Regions from separate parts of the Acidobacterium sp. FHG110202_01 genome, predicted to be linked through region 2. Evidence: riboswitches for the same ligand, from Rfam matches in the RefSeq annotation. Region 2 holds a riboswitch; each other region holds the start of a gene.
What was found. A riboswitch is a leader RNA that binds a small molecule or an ion and turns the genes downstream of it on or off. The one in region 2 is predicted to bind cobalamin.
Positions count from the first base shown of each region.

Region 1 (10,617 bases), on a different contig from region 2:
CGCGGCGGAGAGACGATGATCTCCGCGCAAACCGTCGAAGCCTTCTGGAACGCAGTCGAGCACATCCATCCTTTATCGGTCGGCCTCAACTGCTCCATCGGCCCAGACCTGATGTATCCGTTCCTCGAGGAACTCTCCGGAAAATCGACGGTCGCCGTCTCCGCGTATCCGAATGCCGGACTGCCCAATCCCCTTTCGCCAACAGGATTCGATCTGGGGCCCGCGGACATGGCGCGCTACCTGGGCGAGTTTGCCAAAGGCGGTTTGATCAATATTGCCGGTGGATGCTGCGGCAATACGCCTGAGCACATCGCCGCCATCGCCAAAGCGCTTGAAGGCCAGCCTTCGCGCGAGTTGCGATCAACCTCTATCAGTACATCGCATGAAACGGTAGCTGAAGCAGCGATAGAAAAACCGCGCCCGCTGCGCCTCTCCGGATCGCAGCCTTTCACGCAACAGCCGGGCGTCTACATCATGATCGGCGAGCGCACCAACGTTGCCGGATCGCCGAAGTTCGCGAAGCTCGTCAAGGAAGGCAAGTACGAGGAAGCCGTCAGCATTGCCCGCCAGCAGGTCGAGAACGGAGCCAACGTCCTCGATATCTGCATGGATGAAGGCATGATCGACGGCGTCGCCGCCATGTCGCGCTTCCTGCAATTGCTGGCAAGTGAGCCTGAAGTCGCCAAGGTGCCTTTCATGGTTGACTCCTCAAAGTGGGAGGTGATTGAGGCCGGATTGAAGTGCCTGCAGGGCAAAGGCATCGTGAACTCGATTTCGCTCAAGGAAGGCGAGGCGAAGTTCCGCCAGCATGCCGCGACGATCCTCAAATACGGTGCTGCAGCAGTGGTGATGGCCTTCGACGAACAGGGCCAGGCCGCAACTTACGAAGACAAGGTTCGCATCTGCGAGCGCGCCTACAGAATTCTTGTCGACGACATCGGCTTCCCTCCCGAGGACATCATCTTCGACCCGAACATCCTCACCGTGGCCACCGGCATGGAGGAGCACAATAACTATGCCGTTGACTTCATCAACGCCACGCGCTGGATCAAGGCCAACCTGCCGCATGCGAAAGTAAGCGGCGGCGTCTCGAATATCTCCTTCAGTTTCCGCGGCAATAATAAAGTCCGCGAGGCCATGCACTCCGCGTTTCTCTATCACGCCATCGCGGCAGGCATGGATATGGGCATCGTGAATGCCGGCATGCTCGAGGTCTACGAAGAGATTGAGCCGGAGCTGAAAACGCTCGTCGAAGATGTACTGCTCAATCGGCGTCCTGATGCCACCGAGCGGCTGGTGGAGTTCGGCGAAAAGCTGAAGGCCGAAGGCGGCACGACCACAACAAGCGAGAAGAAAACCGAAGAGTGGCGCCACGGAACAGTTGAAGAACGCCTCTCTCACGCGCTGGTCAAAGGTATCGACACTTACATCGATACGGACACGGAAGAAGCACGCGCCAAACTGGGCCGCCCTCTGGCAGTGATCGAAGGCCCGCTGATGGATGGCATGGGCGTAGTAGGCGATCTCTTCGGAGCGGGAAAGATGTTCCTGCCGCAGGTCGTGAAGTCCGCCCGCGTGATGAAAAAGGCCGTCGCCTATCTGACTCCGTTCATGGAAGAAGAAAAGGCCGCAATGGCTGCTGCCGGCCAGGAAGTGCGGACACAGGGAAAGATCGTGCTTGCCACGGTCAAGGGCGACGTTCACGACATCGGCAAGAACATCGTCGGCGTCGTGCTCGCTTGCAATAACTATGAAGTGATCGACATGGGCGTCATGGTCCCCGCCGAAAAAATCCTCGAGCGGGCCAAAACAGAAAACGCCGACATCATCGGCCTCAGCGGCCTCATCACGCCTTCTCTCGATGAGATGGTGCACGTGGCCCGCGAAATGGAGCGCCTCGAATTCAAAGTACCTCTGCTGATCGGCGGAGCAACCACCAGCCGTGCGCACACAGCCATCAAGATCGCGCCGCATTACAGCGAGCCGGTCGTCCACGTGGTCGACGCCAGCCGCGCCGTGCCTGTCACCACCAGCCTTCTGAGCGAGGAGGGCAAGCCGGAGTTCGTGGCGCAGCATCGCGCGGAGTACGAAGCAGTGCGCAAGGCATACGCTTCGCCGCGCCAGCCGACAGTTTCGATTCAGGTCGCCCGCGAGCGGCGCACTCCAATCGAGTGGCGCGCAGAGGAAATTCCCGCTCCTTCATTTACCGGCGTGCGCGTGCTCGATAACTTCCCGCTCGCCACGCTGCGCGAATTCATTGACTGGTCGCCCTTCTTCCATACCTGGGAGCTGAAAGGCATTTACCCGCGCATCTTTGACGACGAAAAACAGGGAGCCCAGGCGCGCCAGCTCTTCACAGAGGCCAATGTCCTGCTCGATTGCATCATCGAGAGAAACCTTCTCACGGCGCGCGCCGTCTACGGCCTCTTCCCTGCCAACGCCGTTGGCGACGATGTGGAACTTTATACAGACAGCACGCGCAAAAAGGTGCTGGAGCGCTTCCACTTCCTGCGTCAGCAGGCAAACCGCGAGGGCAATGAAGCCTGCCGCGCGCTCAGCGATTTCATCGCGTCGAAGGAAACAGCGCTGCCGGACCACATCGGCGCATTCGCCGTCACCAGCGGCATCGGCCTGAAAGAGTTGGTCGATCGATTCAAGGCTGAGCACGACGACTACAACGCGATCATGGCCGAAGCCCTCGCCGACCGCCTGGCCGAGGCATTTGCCGAATACCTGCACAAGCAGGTCCGCAAGGAGTGGGGCTATGGCTGCTGCGAGCGCTTGAGCAGCGAGGAGCTCATCCAGGAAAAATATCGCGGCATCCGCCCGGCCCCCGGCTACCCGGCCTCGCCCGATCACACGGAGAAAGGCACAATCTGGCGCCTGCTCGATGTGGAGGCAAGCACCGGCATGAAGCTCACCGAGTCCTACGCCATGTGGCCTGGTTCGAGCGTAAGCGGCCTCTATTTCTCTCACCCTGAATCGCGTTACTTCAGCGTCGGCAAAATCGATCGCGACCAGGTTGCCGATTACCACGAACGCAAGGGTCTAAGCATCGCTGAGGTCGAACGCTGGCTCAGGCCAAACCTGAACTACGACCCCGCTGACTAGTTGTCAAGCCCTCGAATCATCTATAGCGCTGAAAAGCAGTGTGTACGTTTTCTGAGGTCTCCCCTTATGAGCTTTGTGCAGAACCATCTTGATCGTGGATGATGATCATCTTGGAACATGGCCTCTCAGTAGCTCCAACCGACCCATGTCTCGGTCGGTGGTCAAGGCTGTATATTCTCCGTCATGCTCACAGGCAAGATTAACCCAAGTGCCCTGAGGCAAGTCAATTCTGCGGATCACACTTCCATCTGAAGGATTGAACTCAAATACAGGTCCTTCATGCAGAATCCCATTCTCATCAGTTTTTGCAAAGGATTTGATTTTCCAGGAGCTATCACTGATGGAAAGAAAGGAATTCAAGGTCTGCCCTGGTGGGAGTTGCAATTGAACAGAACGCACTACAGCAGCCTCATTTACTTCAATGACTGCTTGGGAAGTCGTACGTGGAATTAACAGAAGGTTCTCCCCATCTGACACAATCTGCAGGAAAGCGAGGGCACCGCCAGGAATCAGCTTAGCTAATGGCTGCCTGTCCTTGGCTTCTTTGCTAGAGTTATAGTCATTGTCAAACAGAAAAAACTCAGTTTTTATGTTCGCTCTTGTATCCATAACGACGAGCCGTGCGGCCTTGGTTGATTTGTTTATGGCAGCTATGAGCAAATCGCCTGAGCCATACAGCCCGATAGCTTTTGCGTCTAACTCAGAAGGGATAGGAACAACATGCTGAAGGGCACCCTTACGATCGTAAATCAGGACTAAATGTGCAGTATCACCCTCCGACTTGTTCTTTTCTAAGGGGTTTTTCTCATACTCCGCTTCTACTAATGTCGCTACATATTTATCGTTTTCAAAAAAGTTCAGTGGAAAAGAGATAGTCCCGTATCCTCGTATATGTCCCGGAGAATATCGGATATCTTCTGACGCGTTTTTTAGGGAGTGCAACTCCAGCATCAGATTGCTCGGCGAGTCCGCAATCTGAAGAAAAACTGAACCATCGCTGGCACAACCGTAGTTTGCGGCCACCACGGTTCCTTGTTTCCCTAAAGGTGTCGGCTCAGGCTTCCCGAATTCAAGCACAACGGACGAGACTTCCGCCGTAGGTGTTTCTTTTATGTCTTGATTTGGTTGCGCAGCAAGACACTTTACCGCCGAAATAATCGCCAGCGCAGCTACGAAATAACGCATGTCCGTTCACTCTTTAGTGGACTTCTTGTCGAGCAGCGATGAGTCTAGTCTATCCAGCCCTTTCTCTGGGTTGAAATTGGCAGCATGAATCTCTTTCCTGAATGGCACAAGACCGCCATCACAAGATGCAACTAAAATACCTGTTCTAGCAGACAGCTTGTCCAATTTATCCATTACGTCCGGACCATTTAAACCTATTCCAACACAAGTACCCCCTGCAGCAACATAGGTGATGTAACACGGACCATCTTCGCCATAACCGCAGTAAGCGGTTTTTCCAACTTCAGCGAATTTGTGACCTGTTCCATATGCCGCGTCTGGGGTCGGGTAGAAAACGCGACTACATGATCCAACTGAGCCGCACGGCATTAGTACAGCAGCTTTGCCACTAGCACATTGGGCACTGCTTAGCATCTCAAGTAGCAGAAAGGCCGACACTGCTGCGAGCGTTTTTGCACAGGACATAATTCACCTACTTTCGCCGCGAATTATGTACAATGCCAAGTGAATTATCGCCATTTACGGCATTTATAATCCAATGCGAGGCAAGGAGGAGACCAATGTTCATCTATCGCATTGCGTACGCCACCGTCCTTCTGTCCGTTGGCCTTGAGATAGCTAACGCCCAATCATCCCCTGCAACAATACCGCCAGCGGCTGATACACGCGCTATTGCGGAATTCAGTTCCCTTTCAACCTGAGTTGAACAAACCGCACGCTCCCTTATCCACACGTTTTGATTCACTTAAGTCTTCCTGCTTTGCTCTCAGGGTCTATCAGGTTGCTCCCAGCAGTCCATTGAGCGACTCCATACCGATTCTGAAGACTGAAACAACTTGCCAATCTGTGGCATCGCTTCAGTGGAAAGATATTTTGGAGCCTACGATATCCCCTCAACCAGTTGAGAAGCGGTGAGTATCCTAGTTAAACGTCCAACGATGCGTCAATTTGCCAATGCGGGCTGGAAGAAGCTTGAGAGGGAGAAGTCAGAAATCTTCATGAAAAGCCACCTCCCCGGCGACCGCCGTCTGGTAAGCAGAGACGCGCCGCTCAAAGAAGTTCGTCAGTTCCTGAACATCCTGCAGATCCATGAACGAAAAAGGGTTTTTCGTATGGAAGGCAGGAGCAATGCCCAGCCGCTGGAGCCGCGCATCGGCGACGTAGCCCAGATACTGCCGCATATCGCGCACCGATAACCCAGCCACCCCGCCGCTCAGCAGGTCCTCGGCAAACTGAGTCTCCGCATCCACCGCCTCGTGCAGCATCTGGACAATGTCGCGCTCCAGCTGCTCGTCCCACAAATCCGGCTCCTGGCCACGGACCACATTCACAACCTCAAAGGCAAACTCAAGGTGGCAGCTCTCATCGCGAAAGACCCAGTTCGTCCCGGCAGCCAGCCCATGCAGGAGCCCCTTGGAGCGTAGGAAGTACACATAAGCAAACGCAGCAAAGAAGAAGAGCCCTTCAATGCAGGCAGCAAAGCAGATGAGGTTCAGCAGAAACTGCTTGCGATGCTCGCGTGTCTTAAGCTGATCGAGCTCCTGGATCGAATCCATCCACTTCATGCAGAAATCGGCTTTCTTGGAGATGGAGGGGATGTTTTCAACCGCTGCAAACGCAGCAGCACGCTCGTCGGGATCAGGCACATAGTTGTCGAGCAAAGTGAGGTAGAACTGCACATGCACCGCTTCCTCAAAAAGCTGCCGGGAAAGATACAGCCGCGCTTCCGGTGAGTTGATGTGCTTATAGAGATTGAGGACCAGGTTGTTCGAGACAATCGAATCGCCGGTCGCAAAGAATGCCACCAGCCGCTGGATGAGATGAACCTCAGCAGGGCTGAGCCTCTGCTTCAGATCGACCAGATCAGTCTGGAAGTCTACTTCTTCGACCGTCCACGTGTTCTTGATACCGTCGCGGAACATATCGAAGAAGACCGGATAACGCATCGGCCGCAGCGTAAGGCAGAGGCCCGGATCGAGAATGGCTTCAGGAGCCTGGACAGATGACATGGAAATCTCCTTTTACTGGCATGCTTCGCACGAGCCTGGGTTCTCAAGAGGGCAGGCCACGGCGGATGATGGGTTAGCGTTAGCAACAGTCGTCTTGGCAATGCGCGTTGCTGGCCGCGAGCGCAGATAGTAAGTGGTCTTCAAACCACTTTTCCATGCATACATATACATGGAGCTGAGCTTGCCGATGTTCGGCGACTCGGAGAACAGATTGAGCGACTGGCTCTGATCGATATAGGCATTGCGGTCGCGCGCCATATCGATCAGCCCGCGCATGGGGATCTCCCATACCGTGCGGTAAATCTGCTTCAGATCGTCAGGAAGCTCTTCCATCAACTGTACAGAGCCTTCAGCCAATTTCAGGCGGATGCGAAATTCTTCATTCCAGAAATCGCGCTCCTTGAGTTCCGCAACCAGATACCGATTGACCTGAAGGAACTCGCCGGAGAGCGTCTCGCGCTTGAAGAGATTGGATATCTGCGGCTCAATGCATTCGTAGCAGCCAACGATGGATGCAATCGTGGCTGTCGGAGCGATGGCGATCAGCAGCGAGTTGCGCACACCATGCTTCTGAATCCGTTCGCGCAATTCATTCCAGCGCGCTTCGTCAGCGGGCTTTACGCCCCAGAGATCAAACTGCAGTTTGCCCTGAGCAAGCCGCGTCTCTGCAAATGATGGATGCGCTCCATGCTGCTCTGCCAGTTCGCAGGAGGCTGCGAGCGCGTGATAATAGATTTCCTCCTGAAGGCGGGCTGACAAATACTGCGCCTCAGGTGAATCAAAGGGCAGCCGCAGTTGAAAGAAAACATCCTGAAGGCCCATGATACCAAGGCCAACAGGACGCCAACGCGCATTCCCATTTGCTGCCTGAGAGATTGGGTAATAGTTGATGTCGATGACGCGGTCAAGCATGGGAACAGCAATCTTCACCGTCTGCGCCAGCTTGTCGAAATCGAAGGCGCCATCGGTGACGTGGCGTGCAAGGTTGATGGAGCCGAGATTGCATACCGCCGTCTCATCGCGGGATGTCACCTCTGTAATTTCCGTGCAGAGGTTCGAGAGATGGACGACATTTCCCTGCCTGCCCGTCTGGTTGCACTTCAGGTTGCAGGCATCCTTGAAAGTCATCCAGCCATTGCCAGTCTCAGCCAGGCAGCGCATCATGCGCGCATAGAGATCACGCGCCTTCATCTGTCGGGTGAAAAGCTTTTCTTCTTCTGCCCTCTCATATGCTGAGGCAAATTCGACTCCATAAAGATCGGGCAGGTGAGGAACGACCTTCGGATCGAAGAGCGACCACATGCCATCCTCTTCCACGCGCCGCATAAAGAGGTCCGAAACCCAGTTAGCAAGATTCAGATTGTAAGTGCGTCGGGAAAGATCGCCGGTGTTCTCGCGCAGCTCGAGAAATTGCTCGATGTCCGCATGCCAAGGCTCGAGATAGACGCAGCAGGCTCCCTTGCGCTTGCCGCCCTGGTTGACTGCTGCCACAGAGCTATCCAATGTTCGCAGCCAGGGAACGATGCCATTCGAGAGTCCGTTGGTCGCGCGGATGAGCGAGCCTTCCGAGCGCACGCGGTGAAAGGCCAGTCCGATACCACCGGAAAATTTCGAGAGCAGAGCAACATCCTTATAAGCGTCGTAGATGGATTCGAGTGAGTCCACCGGTGAATCGTGCAAGTAGCAGGAGGACATCTGCGCATGCTTGGTGCCTGAATTAAATAGCGTAGGAGAACTCGGCATGTAGTCATGCGAAGCAATCAGCTTGTAGAACTCTATGGCTTCGTTGGGTGTGCCTGCCAACCCGCATGCCACGCGAAGAAAGAAATACTGAGGCGTTTCGATGACCTTGCGAGAGAGCGGATCGCGCAGCAGGTAGCGGTCATACACCGTGCGCAGGCCGAAATATTCGAAGCGGTCGGAAAGCTGCTCATCGATGGCGTGGTTGAGCTTGCGCGCATGCGTGCTCACAAACTCCGCGGTTGCCGTATTCACTACGCCTTCCCGGCAGCCGTATTCCATCGACTGCGAAAATGAGTGCAGGTTCTGGCCTGCGACTTCCTTAAGGATCGTTCCCAGCAGCAGCCGCGCAGCCAGCTTTGAGTATTGCGGCTCTTCTGCAATCAGCGATGCCGCCGTATCGATGGACATGGCGTCCAGTTCGCGCGTGGTTGCGCCATCGTAGAGGCCGCCGATAGTTTTACTGGCAACGCGAATCGCGTCCACATGCGACAGCCCATAGGAGCATCGCTGCACGGCGCGGACAATCTTATTGACATCGACACGCTCCAGCGCGCCATTGCGCTTGCGAACGTGCATCGTTGGTGTTTCCTCGGGAATCGGAAAACCAGGAAGAATATCGGAAAGACTTGATTGAACGGTAGCCATCGGCTGCTCTCCTGGCCTCGGAGGAAAGAGAAGAAAGCAGCGCTCCAAAGACGGAGCAGGAAGCCACTGCCACTTCACCTCCCCGCGGAGGCGTAAGCGAATGTCTTCGTGGCAGGTCTTCGGACTTGCAGGCTGCCTACTTGCTCCAGCTTCCCGGTTCGTGGATGAACCAGTGCTTTTGTCGGAGCGTTCGTTCCTGCTTACCGCTGCGGGGCAGTTCCGGCTTTTCACCGGATTCCCTTTTCAGCCTGATCTTCCAATCAGGCACCGCGAAGTGAAACCTACTTTATCAAGAGTATACCTTGGAGTCAAACACTATATGTTGGGGTGGCTGTGCAAATCGTTCGGCTGGACCGGCAATGCCGAAGTTACCACCAGTTTCTATTTCATCGGCGGCTGGAGGCCGATTTTCGGGAAATTAAACAAGCAGATAAATCGCCTTGACAAGGTTATTTGGAGAGAGCTATTGTTTCGCGCTGGTAAACATTTACTTAACTTGCAAAGCATCTGGAAAAGTAAAATTCCAGCTTATTTATGTCACTGATAGAAAGCCGTCAGCTTACTGTGCTTGCAATTTCGTAAACGTTTCCAATTAATTTCACGCCTTTACTTCACATTCAATCAGCCCCACACCACCGCATTCATTTTCAGACGGCGAAGGGGCAGATAGGCGTTACTGTAACGATTTACTTTGTCAGGAGGTTCTGATGCGTCGTTCCCGATTCATCGCGGCGGGTATCGTTTTTCTTGTGCTCTTACCTGCATTTCATACCTGGGCTCAAGAGAATGCAACAATCACAGGAAACGTCCTTGATCCGAGCGGAGCGGCAATTCCGAATGCCGCCATCAGTCTCACAAACCCGGCCACCGGCCAGGTAAGACAAACTGTATCCAATAGCTCCGGAATATATCTCTTCGCAAATGTCGGAGTCGGCAATTTTACGCTGAGCGCCTCGGCGACGGGCTTCCAGAATTACACCCGGACAGGCATTGTCGTGAACACAGGCCAGACACTGAAAGAAGATGTAAACCTCACGATTGGTGCCTCAGGCCAAACGGTCACCGTTCAGGCCGATGCCCTGCAGGTACAGACCGAAACGAACGAGCTCAGCAACCTGATCAGCGGCGCACAGGTCACGCAGCTGGCAACCAACGGGCGCAATGTGACAGCGCTGGCCGCGCTGGGAATGGGCAAGTCCAACACCCTGCCTTCCTTCAGCGGCGTGAATGCGCTCACATCCGCGAATGGCATCAGCTTCAATGGCACACGCTCAACCCACAACATCTATCTGCTGGACGGAGGAGAGCTGAATGACCGCGGTTGCGGCGGATGCTTCAGCTCCCTGCCTTCAATCGATGCACTCGCCCAATTCCAGACGCTGGACAGCAATTACGGACCGGACTACGGCATTGGCTCTGGCGGGACGATCCTCATGGTCCTTAAATCCGGCACGCATGACTTCCACGGAAGCGTTTGGTACTTCAACCGGAATGAGGATTATGACGCAAACAACTACTTCATTAACTTTGCCGGCAAGCCGCGGCCTGAGTTTCGCCTGAATGAACCAGGTTTCAACATCGGCGGCCCCGTGTGGATTCCTCACATCTATAATGACGCGCGCAATAAGACATTCTTCTTTGTGAATGAAGAATGGCGCAGGCTGATTCAAGGAAGCACTCCCTCGATAGCAAATACAATCGCCGCAAGCAATTTCCCTGTGGCCGGGCAGCCTTTGACGTATACGGTCCCGCCCAAGGGAAATGTCCCGATCGTGCCTGTCACGAGCGATCCGGCCAAGTTGGCCTTATACGCACAGGATGGACTGACTCCAGGACAGGCGTTTAAAGATGCATCAGGAGCGCCTTGTACTACACAATGCGTAATTCCTGCCAACCTGATCGACCCGAACGCGGTGCTGGAGCT
Region 1 covers NZ_JBZYWJ010000001.1:388,402-399,018, reverse strand. Annotated here, with positions in the region: gene metH (methionine synthase) at 1-3,111, shown strand, start outside; gene AC5S16_RS01570 (hypothetical protein) at 3,217-4,296, opposite strand; gene AC5S16_RS01565 (hypothetical protein) at 4,303-4,761, opposite strand; gene AC5S16_RS01560 (ribonucleotide-diphosphate reductase subunit beta) at 5,283-6,305, opposite strand; gene AC5S16_RS01555 (ribonucleoside-diphosphate reductase subunit alpha) at 6,318-8,693, opposite strand; cobalamin riboswitch at 8,787-8,980, opposite strand; gene AC5S16_RS01550 (carboxypeptidase-like regulatory domain-containing protein) at 9,401-10,617, shown strand, end outside.
Region 1: another riboswitch for cobalamin. It lies ahead of AC5S16_RS01555 (ribonucleoside-diphosphate reductase subunit alpha); the one in region 2 lies ahead of AC5S16_RS06680 (ATP-binding cassette domain-containing protein).

Region 2 (10,617 bases):
GAATATGCGGATGGCGGAGTTGGCAGATGCCACGTGTCTGCTGGTTGGCGACATTGACCGCGGCGGCGTCTTTGCCTCGCTGCTGGGAACTGTGGAGTTGTTGGAGCCTGAAGAGCGGGCGCGCATCGGCGGCTTCGTCATCAACAAATTCCGCGGTGATGTTTCGTTGCTTGCGCCCGGTATTCGCATGATGGAAGATCGGCTCGGCAAACCTTGTATTGGAGTGATGCCATATCTTCAGGGTCTTGCCCTCGAAGAAGAGGACAGTCTCGGATTGCCGGCAGTGGATTCGCTGTGCAATGCGCTGTGGTCTGCGGTCAGCGATGAGAGGCCGTTGCGTGTTGCGGTGATCGCATTTCCGTCGCTTTCCAACTTTACGGATTTTGATGCGCTGCGTGCCGAGTCGTCGGTTGTGGTACGGTTCTGCCGCAGTCGAGCGCAATTACAAGGAGCAGATGTCATTGTCCTGCCCGGCAGTAAGCAAACAGTGGATGATTTGTTCTGGATGCGGGCGGAAGGCCTGGATATAGCGGTAACGGAGGGCGCTAATAGTAGCTTAGTGGTCGGCATTTGCGGTGGAATGCAGATGTTGGGCCAACGTATATTCGATCCATATGAGATAGAGAGTGCAAGATCGATTCGAGGCCTGTGCCTGCTGCCAATCAGCACTACCATGCGGACAGAGAAGATTACTCTTACGGGCACGGGGCGACTTTTAACGCGATCCCTCTTTGAGCAGTCGGTTGATGAAATTGACGTGCATGGATACGAAATCCATGTCGGCGAGACCGAATATCTCGACAAAGCGCAACCCTTTGCTCAACTCGTGCGGCGAACACAGGAACAAGCGGAGTTGGTGGCTGATGGCTGCATCAGCCCAGACTCACGGGTATTCGGCACATATCTTCACGGCATTTTTGACGAAGACGAGTTTCGCCATACCTTCATTACCTCGGCCCGTATGTTTTGCCATCTGGCTCCGGCAGCTGAGTTGAATAACTGGTGGACAAAGCGCCGGGCGTCATTTGACCGGCTGGCAGGCGTTGCCAGTCAATCCCTTGATATGAAAAGCATCTTCGAGTGGGTTGGACTGACATATCAACCGCAGTATGAGAGAGGCCTCGGCGAGTCAGTCTTATGAAGCGCGGTTATTTGCTCCCAGCCGTTTATCTCGCCGATCAGGTCGTAGGCGACCCGGAGTGGTTTCCGCATCCCGTGCGATGGATGGGGTGCGCAATCGCGCGAGGAGAGTTCCTGCTTCGTAGGCCGGGGCAAAGTCCACGCGAAGAATTCCTGCGAGGTGTTTTGCTGGCGACAGCACTCGTGGCTTCAAGTTACCTGTTGACGCGGCTTATCATTCGTGAAGCTTATCGCCGCTCTCGCATGCTGGGTTCTCTGGTGGAGATTACGCTTGGTTGGACGTGCATCGCGGCCCGCAGTCTTACGCAGGAATCCTCTTCTGTTCTGGCAGCGCTTGATGTGAAGGATATAGAACTGGCACGCCAGCGGGTTGCGCGGATTGTTGGGCGCGATACGGAGCAACTCGGCACACAGGACATCGGCCGTGCGGTGATCGAAACCTTGGCCGAGAGCGCATCGGATGGGGTGATAGCGCCTGTGTTCTATATGGTGCTGGGTGGTGTTCCGCTTGCGATGGCTTATAAGGCCGTCAACACTCTTGATTCAATGATCGGTCATGCAGACGAACGCTATTTCTTCTTTGGAAAAGCCGCCGCGCGATTGGACGATGTTGCGAATTATCTGCCGGCACGCCTGACGGCACTGGCCACAGTGGCAGCTTCGGCGTTGTCAGCTGAAGGCATTCCACAAGCTGCTTTGAGTACCTGGCTGCGCGACGGGAACCGGCACAAAAGTCCGAATGCAGGCCATCCTGAAAGCGCCATGGCCGGAGCTCTTGGAGTCCGTCTTGGTGGTGGGAATGTCTATGGAGGCGAGTTTGTACCCGCGCCGCTACTTGGCGCCGAGTTTCGACAGCCAATGCCAAAGGACGCTCGCAAGGCACTTCGCATCGTCTCGGTTGTTACGTTGCTTGGCTTCGGCGCCGGCGTTCTGATAGCCGCATTTTTCCGGAGGAGAGGACAGGCATGATGATGGAACATCCTCTCCACGGCGGTCAGTTGCAGAAGATCGCGAAGAACATTGGCGTTCCTGCGGAGAGCCTTCTCGACTTCAGTGCCAACATCAATCCGGATGGTCCTCCTTTTGGTATGTATGCCGCGTTACGCCAGGCGCTAGACGAACCTTCCGTGCTCACTGCCTATCCGGAATTGGAAGAAACTGCGCTACGCCGAGCATTGGCCTCTTATGCCGGCGTCGAGACTGAAAACATCGCGGTTGCCAATGGCTTTGTTCCGCTTCTTGATGCTGCTTTACGAGCCTTGTCCATACGGCGATGCCGGCTTCCGGTTCCTGCATTCATTGAGTACCGCCGGGTCTTGTCGAACTCCTCGGTTGAAATTGTCCCCGAATGCCTTGATCCAGAATCGAACTTTCAGTACGACATCGAGTCTTTGTTGCAGGGTTCCCATGAGGCAATTCTGCTCGCAAATCCGCAGAATCCCACTGGGGTTCTGCAAGCTCGCGAGAGGATACTGGAGCTTACTCACCTGGCTGCAGAACAGGGAATCCTGATTTTCCTTGACGAGGCATTTATCGATTATCATCCCGAAGCATCGCTTGTGGGTGATGTGGATCGATATCCGAACCTTGTCGTTTTTCGTTCCGTGACGAAGTTCTTCGGCATGCCGGGACTTCGCGTGGCGTATGCGGTTTCATGTGCTAACACAGTTTCTCGGATTCAGGATCGAATCGCGCCGTGGTCGATTACCACACTTGCGTCTCGTGCTGCCGCAGCAGCATTGGCGGACAAGGACTATATCCGCCAGACACTGAGACTCAATGAGCGAAGGCGTAGTCGGCTTGACGATGAGCTGCGGAAGCTTTCATTGCGAACCGAACCCTCTTCCTCGAATTTTGTTCTGTTCCGCTTGCCATCATGGATCGATGCTGGCGCGTTCTGGAAACGCATGATTGATGAGCATCACATCGTATTGCGGTTGTGCAAGGATTACGAGGCTCTTCCAGAAGGCTATCTTCGCGCAGCTGTGCGTAGTGATTTCGAGAACCGCAAATTGGTAGAAGCTCTAAGGCTGACATTCGTGTCGTTTGGGATGAGTGCCAAAGTTATATCTGAAGAGCGCGAGGAAGGGTAACCGAGAGCATGGCGCACTAGTACCTGCCTTTGCTTCCGGCTAAGAGGATTACTTCAAAAACGGAATCCCTCGCCTGCTACATCCAAGGGCCTCTGAATCGGCGGTAGATCCTCGGGGGAACGATCAGGTGCAGACCGATAATCCGGAGCAATGATCTCGCTCATAAGCGACAAAACAGTGACAATCTGACTGCATCGCTGTGCTATTGTTGTCTTACAAAGATTCAGGGTGTCCGCAAGGACATAAAAGGGAAGCCGGTGTGAGTCCGGCACGGTCCCGCCACTGTTACCAGGAGCAGGTCCTTCCAATCGCCACTCAGCTTCGGCTGGGGAAGGCGGAAGGACTAAGAATGGCATAGCCCGTTCTACCTGGGAGTCAGGAGACCTACCCTGAATGATTCTGACGTAAAGCCCTGCGGAGAACAGGCAGAATGCGACGGTTCTTTTCCGATCCAGTTTCCACTTCTCATTCCAAGAATGTCTCCGTCGGCTTTCCGCCAGGATGAAGAGATAATCGGCCGGTAAAACCGCCTGATATGTCTCGGAGGAGAGCGCATGAGCATGAGCCCAGGCTGATGCAGAGCTTCTCCGCGTTCGCCTTTCGGTCTGCTGTGCCTTGCGGCGCAGGAAGGAGAAGTTGTGCAAGAGCCCGCGATCAATGTCGAAACAAAGTATGACTCAGATGCATCCACCGCCAATCGCTCCACCATCGGTGGGCCGGTGTTTATTTGGCTTTTGATGCGCCAATACAAGGACGTAGCAGCCCAATGAGCATTCTTGAACTAAGGCAGGCATCCGTAGTGCGAGGGGGAAGGACGATCCTCGACTCAGTTTCGATTCGGCTGCGGACGGGAGACTTTCTGGCGATAGTCGGGCCAAACGGAAGCGGAAAAAGCACATTGCTGCGTACGATTGCCGGTCTTTGGAGAGCTACTTCTGAGGAGGCATCCTGCTCGATGAGCCAATGGCAAATCTCGACATAGAACATTCGCTGGAAGTTCTCACCCTGTGCCGGAGGCTTACCGCAGTCGCTCGTTATTGCTCGAAAGTTGCACTCATGCATCTGGGCGAATTCAATCGATTGGCCCCTGCGAACGGGTGTTGAATGCGCAATCCATCGAAGAAGTCTTTCGTGTCACTGCCGAAACTCTCTACGGACGCGAGGGGCATCCATTCTATGTCTTTCATACGAGTGAGGACGGAAAGGGGCACAGTCGGGAAATGTAGTTCCGCAATTTAGAACTTGTTAAGTAGGGTCCTTTTATATCTGAACAAAGCGCGTCGGAGCTTTGCACAATTTAATACAAGGCGGGATGTACGGGAAGCGCGGTGCGAATCCGCCACTGCCCAGCAGCTGTATGCGATGGAACCGATTGCACAATGCCACTGCCCTTGTAAGGGTGGGAAGGCGCAGTCGCGGCAAGACATCGCAAGTCAGAAGACCGATCCCTCCAGCACGATAAGTCCGCTCTTTCTAGGGCGAAGGAGGACACGAAAAGTGATTGCAAGATTTCGATTTCTATTTTCTACCGGTCTGAGTTTGCTGGCTGTTCTATTCGTACTGAATCTAAATGCTCAAACGGGCGAAACAATACGCGGCAAGGTCCTGGACTCCTTAGGCAATGCAGTTTCGCCTGCTAGAGTCGCTCTTCTTCAGGGAGACAATAAAGTCGCCGAAGGCACTGTGGATGCCGAAGGCTTTTTCTCGCTCAACGCGCCTCGATCAGGAACATACAGCCTTCACATCGAGGCCGAGGGCTTTTCAGAACAGACCATTTCACCAATATTTGTCGGCGACGGAAAGACGGTAGAGACGACCGTGCATTTGAGCGTTGGCGCTCTGCCGCAGCAGATTGTCGTGACTGCAACCGGAACAGCGATTCCGGAGTCCCAGACGGGCGCATCGATCAGCCTCATCGACAGCGACCAGATTCAGGCATTGAACAAGCTGGATGTTCTCGAGGAACTTCGGCTGGTGCCCGGAGCACAGATCGTCCAGACCAGTCAGCGCGGAGGCACCACTTCCCTGTTCCTTCGTGGAGGCGAATCCGATTTCAATAAGGTTTTGATCGATGGCATTCCGGCAAACAGCATCGGAGGCGGCTTCGACTTCGCGCAGCTCACCAACAGTGGGGTTGCCAGCGTGGAAGTGCTTCGCGGATCGAACAGTGTTCTCTATGGAAGCAATGCGCTGGTCGGTGTCGTGAGTGTGACCTCAGCCAAAGGCTCAACCAGCACTCCTCAGTTGAAATACGCAGCAGACGGCGGAAACTTCAATACCTACAATCAGGACGCCTCTCTTGGGCAGGCAATCGGGCACTTCGATTACTTCGGCAACTTTGCGCGTTATGACACGAGAGGCAGCTATTCCAACGATTTCTTTCATAATGTTACGTTCGACGGAAATCTTGGCTGGTTTTTGAACGAGAGAACAGGCATACGCATCACCGCACGTCACAATACCACCAATCTTGGAACCCCCAACGGCATCTTGTTCTATGGGATTGAAGATGATTCCACGCAACGAAACGAGAACACATACATCGGTGGAACCATACAGGATCAAACCACAGAACGCTGGCATAATCAGGCGCAGTTCGCTTATACACAATTCAGCGACCTGAATGTTAATCCAACACCGACGGGCTCATTCTTCGATTCACCAATTGAAGGACCTGTGTATCTGGGAAATACGGTAACCATTCGCGGAAGCAATGGATACAGTGTGACCGGCCAGGCAATTCTTGATTTCGGCGGCGCCTATCCAATGATCTTCTCGTCATATGAAGGCCACCGGTCCATCAATGCCCAGACGGAGTATCGTTTCTGGGAAGACTGGACAGGAGTCGCAGGTGCTCGTTTCGAGCATGAGAACGGCCAGGGACTGACTCGCAACAATTACCGTTACTTTGCTGAAGGTCACGGCAGCCTGGCCCATCGCTTTTTTGCGACTGCAGGCGTGGGCGTCGATAAGAACGAAGTCTTTGGCGTTGCCGCAACGCCGCGCGTCTCTCTGGCCTATTATTTGCGGAGCCCGCTGGACGCAGGATTCTTTGGACAAACGAAACTGAGATTCAACTATGGACAAGGAATCGAGGAGCCCAGTACATCACAGCAGGGGTCAGCACTCTTTGCCTTGCTTACTCCGGAGCAGATCAGTCAGTTCAACATTTCGCCGATCGGTCCCCAAAGAAGCCGTACATTCGATGCGGGTATCGAACAGGGACTCTGGAATGGACGTGCCATCGTCGGGGCAACCTTCTTCTATAACAGATTTTATGATCTGATTTCCTTTCTGAATGTAAATGAACTGGTCGCTTTGGGAGTGCCTCCGGAAGCCGCCGAAGCCACGCCTTTCGGCGGAGCATACGTCAATGCGGACTCCGAACGCGCATTGGGTGCTGAGCTCGACGCCAAAATCGACCTGAGGCATGGCCTGATCTTTCAGGGAAACTATACGTATCTCGATCCAGTGACCACCAAGGCCTTCGGTGTTCCATCGTTCAATCCACAGTTTCCCAGTATTCCAATTGGAGCTTTTTCTCCACTCGTCGGAGCAAGACCTTTTCGACGTGCCCCCCATTCCGGAAGCCTGGCTCTCTTCTACAACCACAAAAATTTCACTGCGACCTTCAGCGGGTCTCTGATTGGAAGCCGCGATGACAGCACGTTTCTCTCCAATGCAGATGGCGGCAATACCATGTTGCTTCCTAACCGGAATCTGGCTCCTGCCTATCAGAAGTTCGATATGAGTGGCTCTTATAACTTACGCTCTTCATTGCAGCTTTACACCAGCATCGAAAATCTCTTCAGCCAACACTATCAAGCGGCCTTCGGGTTCCCGGCCACACCGTTTACCATCCGCAGCGGCCTTCGGTTCACGCTAGGCGGCCCAACAGGCTGGGCTTTCTGGAAATAGCGAAACCGAGTGCAGGTTTTGAGCACCGCCTTTCAATTGCACAGGCTGTGCTCAAGCTCATCAGGAGCACAAAATGAACGAGGAAGCAACTTGCCCTTACCTAGATTCCCCCCAACAATGGATAGGAACACCCGGCCAACTTTGGACGCGAGCCTCGCGATTTCTCGGATCAGACATCTCACTCGTCCGAGTGTTGCTTCAGTGAGCAACCTACGCAACGCAGCGTCCAAACGCCACGGCTGAAACGCAGATCGGTCAGAGTCAGCGGAGCAATGTCCACTCGCCAGAAAATCATCATGGGCATTTGCAAAGCATGGACAATCGCTGCACGAGTTACCGCTGGATGAGTTACGGCGATGGTGTGTTTTATTGACCGCTGCTCGTCCATCCATCTTCCGACTCGAGCAATTAGGTTTTCCAGCGACTCTCCTCCGTGCGGTGCGGCGCTTGGATCGGTCAACCACGCAAGGACTCCGTCGGGATCCTCGGCTTGCAGTACATCCAACTTCCTACCGCTCCATCGTCCATAGTCGTAGTCTCGCAGTTCCTCTGCCAGCACCACCGGGAGTCCCAAGATATGGGATGTTTGTTGGGCTCTTTGCTCGGGTGCTGACAAAATGCGGTCCGCCCGAGGCACAGTCCAGGGAAATCCACCAATCCCCTTATCATCGCGCTCGATAACAGGTTCGTCGAGCGGAAAGGCTGCCTGTCTTTGTGATTCTGTTGCTGCGTGCGCGATGAGCGTGAGCCGAGCGGTCAAGGGAGTTCCTCTGCCGGGTCTATACCAGAACCTTGACACTTATGATAGAGGGACCATAGGGTTAGATTAGTCTTTGATAATGAAGTGAAGAAGCCGGTGCAATTCCGGCGCGGTCGCGCCACTGTGATATAAGCCAGACCTTCCTTCATTCCTGAAGCGAACTCTGCTTGTGGGACGCATGATCCCGGGAGGTTCTCAAATGGCCCAATCCGTAGTTAGTGTGCTGACGCCTCAACCTGTTTCCATTCCAGCTATTCCCGTCCGCGAAATATTGCCTTGGGCCTTGTTTGGCGGGCTCCTGATGTTGCTGGCGATTTACTTTGTCGGAGCCGAACAGGGGGCTACTTCTCTCATCCAGGGACATGCCGTTCATGAATTCGTGCATGACGGCCGTCATCTCCTCGGATTTCCCTGTCACTGACAAGAGGCTATTAGATGATTCGCATCCTGCTTCTGCGCGGGATGCTTGCAGGCGTCGTCGCAGGCCTTTTCGTCTTCGCATTGGCCCGGTGGATCGGCGAACCGCAGGTAGAACGCGCCATCGCAATTGAAATCAGCATGGACCGGGCGAAAGACGAGCCGCCTGAGCCTGAAATTGTGAGCCGCAGCATTCAAAGGAACTTCGGATTGCTGACGGCGACCGTCATTGAAGGTACTGCCATAGGTGGCATTTTCGCGCTTGTTTTTGCCTTCGCCTATGGCCGGATGCCTGTGACAAGCCCGCGTTCACTTTCAGCCCTGTTGGCAGGTTTGGGATTTGCAACACTTGCAGTTGTCCCTGCGCTGAAATATCCGGCAAATCCGCCTTCCGTAGGGAATCCCGAAACCATCGGCCTGCGCACCGGGGCATTCTTCCTGCTGCTTGCCGTTTCGGTCATTGCCATGGTCCTCGCAGTTCAAGTTGAGAACCGTTTGCATAACCGTTTGGGCGTCTGGAATGCTTTGCTGGTTGCGGCAGTTTTCTTCGTCGTTGTCGTTGCCACAGGTGCTCATTTTCTTCCAAATTTCGACGAGGTTCCGGTCGGATTTCCCGTGACCTTGATGTGGAGATTCCGTATGGCCGTCCTCGAAATGCAGATGCTTCTGTGGACTGTACTTGGGTTCTTTTTTGGGTGGCTTGCGGAGAAAGCTGCATCAAGCCCTGAAAGCACACATCGCTGGACGGCATACAGCCAGTAGATAAGCCTTCGTTTTACCAAAGGACAAGAAACAATGTATCCGCTGCAGGAATCCTCAAACTCTGGCATCCATCGTTCGCATCCTCCGAGGAGGGTTCTCCGGTTTGGCATGGCTCTACGACAGCAATTCCGCCTCAAAGCAATTCTTCTGCTGGTTTATGTGCCGATCCACGTCTTGACGCTTTCGGCACAAACCAGACCGCAGCGGATAGTTTCCACATCCCCCAGTATCACGGAAACGCTCTTTGCGCTGGGCGTTGGAGATGAGGTCGTCGGGGTGTCACGCTTCTCGAATTACCCGCCTCAGGTTCAGAAACTTCCAAAAGTCGGCAGCTATGTCCATCCTGATGCCGAGGCCATTGCTCGACTTGTGCCTGACCTCGTTGTGCTGGAGCGCAAAAGCAATGCCAATGATCTAACGGACAGGTTGACTGCTCTTCACATTCCATTCGTCGAAGTGCCATACGTCAGGCTGGAAGATATTTACACAGGCATTCAGCTCATCGGGAAAGCCGCAGGCGTTCCCGACCGCTCGGCCATCCTGATCGCCCAGATCAAAAGCTCTCTCGACGCCATTCAGTCCAAAGCAAAGACTATGCGCTCCCCGCGTGTGCTGATCATAGTGGATCGTCAACAGGGAACGCTGAATAATCTGATTGCTGTTGGTCCTGATAGTTATGTGAACCAGGTTCTCGAAATTGCCGGCGGCATCAATGTCCTGGCAAAACCAGGTCTGCCGCAATACCCGCATATTTCGCTTGAAACGGTCCTGCGTGAGAATCCTGATGTCATTATCGATCTGAGTGGTACACAGGAAACTGAAGAGGCTCGCCGAGCCTCACGTGCCGCAACTCTTGCCTTGTGGAGTCAATATCGGGATCTTGCGGCTGTCCGAACTGGACACGTTTACGCCGGCACCACCGATTCGCTCGTCGTTCCCGGCCCGCGCACTCCGATTGCGACGCAACAGCTATTTGATTTCGTTCATGGCATCGGAGGTTCGGATTGAGCTGTCTGCTGGAAGTCGATGGCGTGAGCTTCTCCTACGGAAGCCGCCCCGTCCTTGATTCGATCAGCTTTTGCGCCGAAGAAGGAGAGTTCCTTGCGCTGCTCGGCATCAACGGCTCCGGAAAGAGCACTCTGCTCGACATCATCTCCGGGTTTCGCATGCCCGAAACCGGTGCAGTCACCATCGTCGGACGCCATCAGAAGCAATGGAGACGCCGGGAAATCGCGCAACAGATTAGTCATCTGCCGCAGGCCATCCATGCCGATCTCCCATTCACTGCAGAGCAGTTAGTCGGTATGGGCCGATACCCGCACACTGACCACTGGTATGAATCCGAGGAGGACCACAAATACATCCGTGCGGCTATGGAGCGCACTTCCTGCTGGCCGCAGCGTCATCGCGCCTTTCGCTCTCTGAGCGGAGGTGAACGCCAGCGTGTGCTGCTCGCCGCGTGTCTCGCTCAGAACGCCAATACGCTCCTTCTGGACGAGCCATCCACCTTCCTCGACATCGAACAGC
Region 2 covers NZ_JBZYWJ010000003.1:74,879-85,495, reverse strand. Annotated here, with positions in the region: gene AC5S16_RS06695 (cobyric acid synthase) at 1-1,141, shown strand, start outside; gene cbiB (adenosylcobinamide-phosphate synthase CbiB) at 1,138-2,109, shown strand; gene AC5S16_RS06685 (pyridoxal phosphate-dependent aminotransferase) at 2,106-3,233, shown strand; cobalamin riboswitch at 3,443-3,639, shown strand; gene AC5S16_RS06680 (ATP-binding cassette domain-containing protein) at 4,000-4,215, shown strand; cobalamin riboswitch at 4,527-4,697, shown strand; gene AC5S16_RS06675 (TonB-dependent receptor) at 4,731-7,151, shown strand; gene AC5S16_RS06670 (histidine phosphatase family protein) at 7,330-7,911, opposite strand; gene AC5S16_RS06665 (CbtB domain-containing protein) at 8,111-8,332, shown strand; gene AC5S16_RS06660 (CbtA family protein) at 8,347-9,090, shown strand; gene AC5S16_RS06655 (ABC transporter substrate-binding protein) at 9,199-10,098, shown strand; gene AC5S16_RS06650 (ABC transporter ATP-binding protein) at 10,095-10,617, shown strand, end outside.

Region 3 (10,617 bases), on a different contig from region 2:
CAGCGCAACCATCGACGGCCTCAATATCCTCGATGTCATTACTGCAGACCGTGTCGTCGCGCAGCTTTCAGTTTCGCACCCGCATCATAGGCGCCATGCAAAGGTTTCCATCGTAGGCTCGCAATTCATCAATCTGCGCATCAGCGGAAATCTGATTGAACCAGTCATCAAGTATGATCTTTTTACCGATCACGACGGTACATTGGAAGCGGACCCGAAGAATCGTTATCCCACTAAGCCCTGGCCGCAGCAGGAAAAATTCCTGGAAAAGGTCAAGGCTCAAAAAGATGGCGCGAAAGCCACGTTTGCGAAGAAGTACAACGGAGCACCTATTCCTGACTGGGCCGAGAGTCACGTTCACTGGCCTGATTCAGATCAGGAGGGAAATGGCAGAGATTTCATCGTATGCTCTCTGATCGACCAACTGCCCGAACTGCCAAAAAATTTCCCCGCAATCGCGTGTGGAAATGTACTCCGCGTTCCGGACTTTGGAAAGATCTATTTCGCAGAACTGATTGTGACTCACCATCAATATCGTCTGTCGATGATCAGGGCGCAACTGGGTTCTCCGGTTGGAGGCGCAGTTTCCGCTGCAATGGCAAGTGCAAACGGGAAACCCAGTGGGCCGTAGTTCTTTTAATTACCCTATCTGCGCTTGCTGGCTGTAAACCAAAAGTCTTAACAGACCCTAAAGCTGTCTATAGCACGGCAGAACAACTGATTATTCATGGGAATCTGGAAAGTGCCCATAAGACAGCTCAGACAGCAAGCGCATTGCTTTCCCAGAAAGATCCTGAGTGGGCCTGGAAATTTCGACTCCTTGATACGAGGGCCTTACTACGACAAAGCAAAAACGATGCAGCTTTATTAGCGCTCTCTGAACCGCTACCTTCCTCGCTAGCAAATACAGACATTGCCTTAGAACAGAACGTGCTTAAAGCATGGGCATACTTATCATTAGGGCGCCGTAGCGAAGCTAATCAGGCATTGCTTGAAGCCCAATCTCTATCAAATAGTAGAAAGCCAGCTGCAGGTGACAATTCTTCTCCCTTGAAAAGCCATGCTCTCACCGTCTTAGGCATGCTATATCTTCAGCAAGCTGACCTTGTTCAAGCCGAGGAAGTTTTCCATCGAAACCTCAATATTGCTCGTACTCAGCATGATAATTATCAACAAGCAGCCACTTTATTAAACCTAAGTGTGGTCGCCCTTCGCCAGGAGCATTTTGATGAGGCACTGGATTTATCAGAAGCAGCGGTGCGTTCTGCCCAAAAGATCAATGCAAAGAGTCTCTTAGAAAAATCACAAGGAAATATAGCTTGGGCAAACTACAAACTCGGTAATTTCGAAGAAGCCCTGGCGCGTTTTCGTATTGCAGAACAGGGTGCGAAAACAATAGGAGAGACTGACGACCGAATTGAATGGTTAAACAACACAGGATTATCTCTCTATCGCCTCGGATATCCAAATGATGCAGAGGCTTGTTATAAAACCGCTCTTCAGATTGCAGAGTCTTATCAAGACGTAGAAGAAGAGATTACAATTCACGTTTCGCTAGCCGAGCTATTCCTGAAATCCAATAATCTTGAATTAGCGGCACAGCATACTAGTAAAGCGCTCGACATTGCTCACGCTTCAGGTAGAAGTTCAGATGAAATGGATGTGCTCTTTCTTAAGAGTCTTATAGCTGCACGCCAGAACAATATGGCGCAATCTATAGAAACTCTCGATGCCTTGGATCGGAATCGCGCCATTACCCCTTCTTTGCGTTGGCAGGTGGAAGGTGCCTTATCGGATGTTTATGCAGAATCCAATAAGTCCGATCTTGCGGATAAATGGTACCGCCAATCCATTACAACTTTTGAAACGCAACGAGCCACCATCAAGAAAGAAGAATCGAAGCTCCCTTTCTCGACAAATGCTGATGAGCTCTACGACGATTACATTCGCTTCCTGGTGAATCACAAACGGACGGATGAGGCGCTGCAGTGGTTTGATCTTGGGCGGGCGCGGACTCTGGAAGAAGGGCTCGGTGTCACTTCATCGGATTTCAAAGCTGCGCTGAAAAGGCCTCTCAATGCGCGCGCGATTGCCAACAGGCTGCATGGCACAATTCTGGTCTACAGCGTGGCTCCGCAGGAGTCATACCTGTGGGCCATCAACTCTTCAGGGACGCACTTCTTCAAGCTTCCGCCGCAGGCTGAAATCGATGCGCATGTGAAGAACTATCAGCGCGCCATTCTTGATTCAAAAGACACGCTTGCGTCTGCCTATGCCGATGGCATTGCGCTCTACAACATCCTGGTGGCGCCGGCGGAAAAGCTGATTGCGAAGAACTCGCCGGTCTACATCATTCCTGATGGAAGCCTGACGACGCTGAATTTCGAGACGCTGCTCGCTCCGGGCGGTGGTGTGCATTACTGGATTGACGACGCCACTATTACTGATGCCAGCTCGCTGAAGCTGCTGGCGGCGTTCCGTCCGGAAACACGCGCGAAGACGGCGAAGAAGCTGCTGCTGATCGGGAACCCTATCTCGCCGGATGAAAAGTTTCCTGACCTTTTGAATGCCGGAGCAGAAGTATCGAATATATCCAGGCACTTCCCTGCTGCGACAGAAGCCGTCTTTACGCAGAAGCAGGCGCTGCCCTCTTCGTACATCAGCACTACGCCGGGGCAGTTTTCCTACATCCACTTTGTGGCGCATGGGACGAGCAGCAGCGCGCAGCCGCTCGACTCAGCGATTGTGCTGACGCGCGAGCCTTCGAACCCGGATGCCTTCAAGCTCTATGCGCGCGATGTGATCCAGCAGCCGCTGCATGCGGACCTGGTGACGATTTCGGCGTGCTATGGCTCAGGGTCGCGCGTCTATGGCGGCGAGGGATTGGTGGGACTGTCGTGGGCCTTTCTGCGCGCGGGAGCGCATTATGTTGTGGGCTCGCTGTGGGAGGCTAGCGACGCAGCCTCGCCGCAGCTGATGGACCGCATGTACGACGAGCTGGCCCAGGGGCGCTCGCCTGATGTGGCGCTGCGCAATGCCAAGCTTTCTCTGCTGCACTCGCAAGGCGTGTTTCGTAAGCCTCTCTATTGGGCCACGTTTCAGCTTTATGGCGGTGCTTAAAAATCAACCGCGAAGTCGCTAAGAGCGCCAAGTCCGCAAAATATTTCTCACACCAAACTGCTCCAGCGTTGCAGATTTTCTGTAACGGTTTGATTACGGTCGTCACTACCAATACAGAAAAAGGAAAGACATCTTTCAACAGCACTGCAGTTTGCCGCTTCGTCGACAGCTAACTTATCTGCCTGGGTTCTCCCATCCCCCAATTGAAAACAGGAGCAAGGGGAGTGATATGGATTTTTATGATGCAGGCCGGAGTAGAAAGAATTCGTATTCCTACTTAAACAATGAACCCGCTTCGTGCCATTTCTTGCGCGCCGGCGTTGAAGATGAGCAGCTGCTGGTGGAGCGCATCCTGGAGTTTCTCGATGAGAATCATCCTCTCCGCTCAAAACCGCGTGCCTTTTCGGAGTGCGGGTGATAAACAGGGCTTTGGCCGTGAGTGCTGAATATGCCTTGTCAACGATTTCGAAAGTAACATTTTGCTGTAAGTTGCTGGTCTCAAACGAGACCTGTTACAACGAGCAATGAGCTTGTATTTCCGCTATTTCTGCTATCCTGAATGTAAGGACAAAATAGACAAAAAAATCGCCTATGACTGGCGGTTTTTTATTGCCTGGAACCAGGACTTTACGTCGAACCTTCCTGTTTTCAATACTTTGCCGCATTGAAAACAGAAGCCATGGTTTTTCAAAGACTTAACACCTCCCCCCAGGGGGGAGAAGACCCCACATCTTTCCGGGCAAATGGTCTGACTACAGCCCCAGGCCGCCATCGACGCTTAGAATCTGGCCGGTGATGAAGTGCGGACCGGTGGCAAAGAACATGACGGCGGCGGCAACGTCTTCCGGAGCGCCGTTGCGCTTCATCGGAGTCTTATGGGCGAAATGCTCGTAGTCGGCGGAGACCTCCCCGTTCACGATCATTCCCGGCGCAACACAGTTCACGCTGATCTCCGGCGCAAAAGCCTTGGACATGGTCTGCGTAAGCATGTGCAGAGCGGCCTTTGAGGTGCAATAGTGGCCGTGCGTGGGCCAGGGATGTAATCCGCCGAGCGAGCCGATGTTGATGATGCGTCCATGGGCTGCTTTGAGATGCGAGTAGGCGGCCTTCGCCATCAGGAACGGGCCGCGGGTGTTGGTCTCAAACATGGCGTCCCACTGGCTGACGGAAATTTCCTCAAGCTTCGCTGTCTCGAAGAGGCCTGCGTTGTTGACGAGCAGATCAAGCTGTCCGAAGAGCCGGACGACCGTAGCGATGGCATCTTCCACATCTTTCGGATTGCGTACATCGCAGCGGACGGCTGCAGCCTTGATCCCAAGCGCCTGTAATTCCTTTACGGTCTGCTGTGCCTGAATGTCAGAATCGCGATAGGTAATGGCTACGTCAGCGCCGGCTCGCGCCAGCGCGAGCGCAAGTGTGCGCCCGATGCGCTTGGCAGCGCCCGTGACCAGCGCGGCCTTTCCCTGTAAACTGTCCATATATCTTGATTTTACCTGCTAATAAGGATTTCTCTTTCGGAGGCGCGAGGAAGGCCGCCTTGCAACGCATTTGGGGCAGGGGTCATCTTATGACTGATACACTTCGAGGCAATTCTGTGCTTCCCCGGCTACGCCACATGATTCTTCTGGCATTGACATGCGGTATTTTTGTGGCAGGTTGCTCTCACTCACAGCACAACGCATCTCTGCCGGGAAGCGCGCCCAACATTCAAAAGGACGACACACGGCGCGCAAAGGCCGCTCCGAATCCCAACGCACCTTACATGGTTGCGACTAACAGCAAGCCTCCACAGCTGGTAAAGCGCGCGGACGAAGCCGGAGGAACGGAGCCTTGCCAGGACAAGAACCTGACCGTTACTGAGATTGCCGCAACTGTGAATGGCAACTACCGCGCGGTGAAGCTCGCTTTCTACAACCAGGGGCTTGCGCCGTGCCGCATCGGCGGCTTCCCGAATGTTTCTCTGCTGGATCAGCATGGGAACCCTGCAGCCAGCCTGATCGTTGACCACATCAGCGAAGCGGCATTGAGGGCAAAATTGGAGCCGGGTGCGGTCGAAAATACCTCCGCAGCTCCGGTACAGGCGCAGCTGGTGATTGCTCCGAGAGGCGAGGCATGGTTCCAGATGGGTTGGTCAACCGGCGACACATGCCCGGCGGTCTCGCGCATCAGCGTTTCTGCTCCGGGATCAAGCGAGGCTTTTACAGTGAATCATCCCCTGAATGTCTGCGAAGGTCGGATCGAGATTACGTCTCTTCGCGGGGATAGTTGATTGCGAGGGCCAAAGCCCTCGCCTACCTTTCAATGAGGCTGCGGCTGATTCTGATCTGAAGGCTTGGGAGCTTCGTCCTGGCCGCCGACCTGTGAGCCGTCGTGCTTCTCGTAAATCGAATACTGGTGGCCTGGAGGATTCAGCTTGACGGCGATCTCCTCGGTCGGACCTTCGAGATTGTAGTCAGCGCCGTAGGTCTGGTATCCCTTGGCGACGATCTGGAGGCGTACTGTGTCCCCAACGGGGATCACGTCAATTACAGCCTTTCCGTCCTCATCGGTCTTCAGTTCCATATTGCCGTCGTCCTTGCCATCCTTCATGGGATGAAAGATGACGCCGGCGTTCTCCACGGGCTTGCCGTTCGATGCCTTGGTGACGGTCACGGTGACCTTGCAGGTCGGCGGTGGCGGAGTGTATTTGCGGCCACGCTTTACCTGTTGCGCAGAAAGGCTCAGGGGCACACAGAGAGAGAAAACCAGGAGCTTGCGGGAGACTGCTAAAACCATGCCTTGATTGTAAGGAATCAGGGTCAGGGATGAGAAGAGGGCTGTTTCAAGGGCCCCATCCTTTTCGGCGAAAATCATGTCGAAAGGATGGGAGCCATTCGTTATTTCTTTTCCTTGCCTAAGGCGAAGCGCAGGCCGGTGCGGAAATTGAACGGCAGCGATGTGTATCCAATCGGGCCGGTATGCTGGTTGCTCAGCAGGTTGTCAAGCTGTGCGTAAACAGCAAGCCAATGCGTTGCCTGATAGACGACGCCGAGATCGAGTTTGGCGTAGCCGTAGTCGAGGTTGCGGTTAGGCAGCAATAGCGAGTTGCCAAAGAAGGCGTCGCTGAAACCGAGATAGGTGGAGTCATCGCTGCGGCTGGAGAATGCTCCGTTGCCGATGAGTGTCCAGTACTTGCCGGTGTAGGACGCTGAAATAAAGCCAGTATGTGGCGGACGGCGGAAGGGACGCGATCCACGCAGCGGCGAGTAAACGCCTATGGGGAAAGTTGGAAATGATGACTCGGTGTTGTAGGTAGGCTCAAGCGCGTCGGAGCTGAAGGAGTGCTGCACGACAGAATCAAGATAGGTATAGCCGCCACGCAGGAAGATGTTCTTGCCAATGCCGTATTGCACTTCGCTCTCGACACCCTGTGCGCGGAAGACCAGCGAATTCACTGTAGGCGACGCCAGCGCCACGTTGTAGGCGGCAACGATCTGCGCAACCTGATCGGGAGAAAGCTGCGGTAGAAGCTGGTAGAGCGCGCTCGCTGGAACGGACTCGATCTGATTCCCGAACTCATTGTGGAAGTAAGTTGCGCTCAGAAGTACGCGCTCGCTGAAGAGGCTCTGCTCTACTCCGCCGTCATAGCTGCGCGAATGCTCCGCTCCGATAGGCCCGATGCCATACTGTGCGGCGGACTGCGGACCTCCGTAGGTGTTGAGCACCTGGTAGAGCGAATCGAACTGATCGGTGAGGGTCGGCTCCTTGACGCCCTTTGAAAAATTGAAGTTGAGCTTGGTGCCGTGGAAGATGCCTCTTCCGGGACGCACGAGGTAATAGGAAAGCCCGATGCGCGGCGTACCTTCAGTTCCGTAAAGCTGGTTTTTCTGAATGCCTCCACCAAATGAGTAGAAGAGGCGATTGCGGAAATCACCGCCGATCTGGAGCATGTAGTCGTAGTTGGCACGCTCCAGGGTGTCATTCAAGAAACCGGGATAATAGTCTTTTCCACGCTCGTCTTCAAAGCGGAAGCCGGCAATGGCCATCAGGTGCGGCGTGAACTGATAATCGGCCTGCACGTAGAGGTTGTCGCGGTTGGATACAAGCTCTGATGTGATGGGATAGGTTCCGGCATAGTTCAGAATCGCCTGACCGCTGACGGAGTACCCGTTGGCTCCTTTGATAGTGACTGGCAGGCCGAGATAAATGCCGTCGGTTGCGTCATAGATTCCAGTAGGCGACCACTGCGTCGACTCCTCGCGCTTGCGTGCCATGCCATAGCGGACGAGGCCGTGCAGGCGGTCGGAGAAAGTGTGGTCGATGGTTCCGGTCATGAAAATGTTCTGGTCAGACTGCTTGGCGTCATTCGCGATCTGGTAGAACTGGTAGGCATTCGGTAGTCCGGTAGCGATGTCGGCGTTGCGCGCAGTAACGCGAATCGTCGTAGCTGCGGACCACGCCCATCCCAGGTTCGCCGTCTCGACAATGTTGTGGTACTCGCTCTGGGGAACAGAGTTCTGCGTCTGAAGATCGCTGAAGCCGCCATAGTAGTCGAGAGAGCGATGCGTTCCGCCGAGCTGCACTTCATTTCGATAGGTGCCGAAGTTTCCTGCGTCGCCTTCGTAGATCAAAGACGGGAACGATGTGGAACCGCGAGGCGTGCTGAAGCCGATGACTCCGGCAGCTGCGTCAGAGCCGTAGAGGACGCTGTTGGGACCGCGATAGACTTCGGCCTTCTCCACGCCTGTGGATGCAATGGTGGAGAGGTCGAATCGCCCGCCAATGTCTTCAATGGGCGCGCCATCGAAGAGCACTTTGTTCGAGTCTGAATTGCCACCGCGCACGAAAATGCTGGCAACACCGCCGCGTTGTCCGGTCTGGACAACACTTATTCCGGGAACCTGGCGCAGGATGTCGACCATATCTGCGCGGTTGAGGAAGTCGGTTTTGTTCAAGCCCGTAATAGATGCGCTTACCTGAGCCTGCGGCAGGGGTGTTCCGGTTTCTGTGGCGACGATCGACTGCCGCACCCACTCGGGTTCAAGCTGGATGTTCTGCTCTATGCCATCGAGAGAGCCACCGTAGAAGCTTTCTGTCGCGAGCTGGCGGAAGGATCTTCCACCGGCCAGAACGTAGAAGCGGCCAGTTGCTGAAGAAGAGAGCTGATAGCTTCCATCGTTCCGTGTGATGCCCGAAGCGATGACCTGCCCGTTCTGAACGAGAGCTACGCTGGCATTGGCGATGGGGGCGCCCAGAGAATCGGTAACACGTCCACGAACGACGACAGCACGTGCTGGCATCACTGCTAACAACAAGCAAACTGAAAGGAGAGCAAAGCGGCTTCGCCGCGGAATGTCTGGCATTTTTCCTCCGTTCCCCTCGGAACGCGGTACTGTGCGCATGAAGCCGGTCTCCTGACTCGCGCGCTCTTGCCCTGCCGCCTTCCCGGATGTTTTCCAGTGGCTTTGTGGTCAGGCATCCTTGCACGTCCTCAAAAACCAGACATGCAGAAACGCGCTTACAGTTGCGGGGCAGTGGCGGATTCACACCGTCTTCCCTAGCACCTCATGCGTTGGTTGAAAGTTTGATTATTCGTGAGCAGAGGGGTCATGTCAAAGAAGTGTCGTTGATAATGGTGAGCCAGCTTGTAAACCATTGGAACGATTTCATCACTATGTTATACGCTCTGGCTGATGCTGTATCCCCGTCTGCATAGTATGCAGTGTTTGTGCGGCTTAGGCCGCACAGCGTGAAAGAAGACGGCGGGGAAGCGTTGCCAAGGTTAGCTCTTCCTGAATGTACCTCTGGGTGCGCCGAATATGCCCAGACAGGTGGCGGTTTCCTTCAGTGTCCTGTATCGGAGCGGATTCTGCTTCATCAGGTCAGCAGCCAGACTGTGACTTGCATTCCGGCTGAACAGGTCCTCCAGCAAGCCAACATCGATGGTGCTGTAATCGACGCCGATACTTGCACAACGCTGGGGGACAGACATACGCGACCACTCAGCAGGACCGACACGGCGTTTTGCCGTTTCCGTGGTGGTCACTGGCCTTGCATCTCTGGGTGAGACGGGGTTGCGGGAGTCCTTCATAGCGTTCAGTTGTAGACGTGCAAGCTCAAGCTCCTTCTGCTGCTGATCGAATAGCTGCTTCCACACGTTGTTTGCATCGGCTGCTTCCCGCTCCAGTTGGCGGGTAGCCTCCTCCACTGCACGCTGTGCAAGCTCTGGACTCAAGTCACTGACTTGCAGATTGTGCTTCGCAGCGGTGGCGCTGAGAATCTGATTCGCACGCTGTTTGACTGCTGCTTCGGGAAGGTTGATTACTTCGTTGCTGCTGTTGAGGGCGATTTCCTGGGCGGGTGTCTGACCTTCTGCGTAGCCTGGGCGGAATACATTGCTGTTGAGTGACATGTGAATCTCCTTGGATTCGGTTAGAGGTTGTTTCTCCGTGGTGCATCCCTAATCCACCAGACACGCCAGCCAAGGAGTCTCTTGCGTTTGCTCGTTCACTGAGACGTTCTGGCTAATCGGGTGGATGAGGCGATGCAAAGCGCTCCCACACGCTCGGAGAAAGACATGCGGGAGCCTTTGTGAGTGCTGGGACTCAACCCGTCCTGCATGACGGGGAGTCGACCAGCGCCATCGTTGCTACAACGTCGAAGGATCAACTAACGACGCGGTAACAGCGAAGTCTTAGAGCGGCATCACGCACCTGTACTGGGGGACGCGATGCCGTCACTGCCGCTGCCTATGGCAGAGCAGCGGACAATGCTTTAGGCGGCTGCGATGTATGAGTCTGGACTCAGGGTCTCAGGGTTGCGGTAGTAGTCGAGCCGCATCAAGTCTCGGCCTGTAATCTCCCATTCCCGCCTGCTGTCCAGATGACGGGTTTTGATGCCCAGACAACGGGCAAGTGCTTTGACGTGCCGCTCAGTGGTGTGCAGCAGTGTAGCTGCCTGTCGTGAACCGTATGACTGGTGTAGGCGGATCATGCCAACCTCCCCAGCGCTCTGAGCAAGGGGTTTGTGTATCGGTCTTTCCTGCGCTTCTGCTTCCCCTTCTCAGGGTCGAAGTGTCTTGGTGGACGGGGAGCACCAATCGCCTTACGGTCCAGGCGTATCTGTCCCTCAGATACTCCCAACAGGCAGGCAAGCTGGATATTGGAGATGGCTGGAGCGTGCTCAAGGATGACCTTGAGGACGGCGCGGCGTTCACCGCATGTATAGCCTTCATCAGGCCGCTGTAGACAGATTCTGGCTGCTGTAGCGCGATCTGTGAGAGTGATTTCAGGCATGACTTTCCTCGGAATTTCAAAACTTTGTGTTCACCGTTGGTGGACGCGCCTTCGGCGTGGCTTCGGCGTGGCTTACAGCATGGTTTCAGCCGTAGTCGCAAGGGCTGACGCTGTGATTGATACCCGCATGGATAGGGTGTCTGTGCTGTATGGAGTGCTACGAGTAGCGATCTGTTTCTCGAACGGTGTCGCACCGTGCAAAAGGATTCGAGACAAGCTCTAT
Region 3 covers NZ_JBZYWJ010000001.1:191,137-201,753, reverse strand. Annotated here, with positions in the region: gene AC5S16_RS00780 (hypothetical protein) at 1-631, shown strand, start outside; partial or broken gene AC5S16_RS00775 (tetratricopeptide repeat protein) at 931-1,260, shown strand; gene AC5S16_RS00770 (CHAT domain-containing protein) at 1,657-3,120, shown strand; gene AC5S16_RS00765 (SDR family NAD(P)-dependent oxidoreductase) at 3,873-4,598, opposite strand; gene AC5S16_RS00760 (DUF4232 domain-containing protein) at 4,688-5,389, shown strand; gene AC5S16_RS00755 (carboxypeptidase-like regulatory domain-containing protein) at 5,419-5,895, opposite strand; gene AC5S16_RS00750 (TonB-dependent receptor) at 5,997-8,399, opposite strand; cobalamin riboswitch at 8,487-8,682, opposite strand; gene AC5S16_RS00745 (hypothetical protein) at 8,882-9,511, opposite strand; gene AC5S16_RS00740 (hypothetical protein) at 9,874-10,092, opposite strand; gene AC5S16_RS00735 (hypothetical protein) at 10,089-10,394, opposite strand.
Region 3: another riboswitch for cobalamin. It lies ahead of AC5S16_RS00750 (TonB-dependent receptor); the one in region 2 lies ahead of AC5S16_RS06680 (ATP-binding cassette domain-containing protein).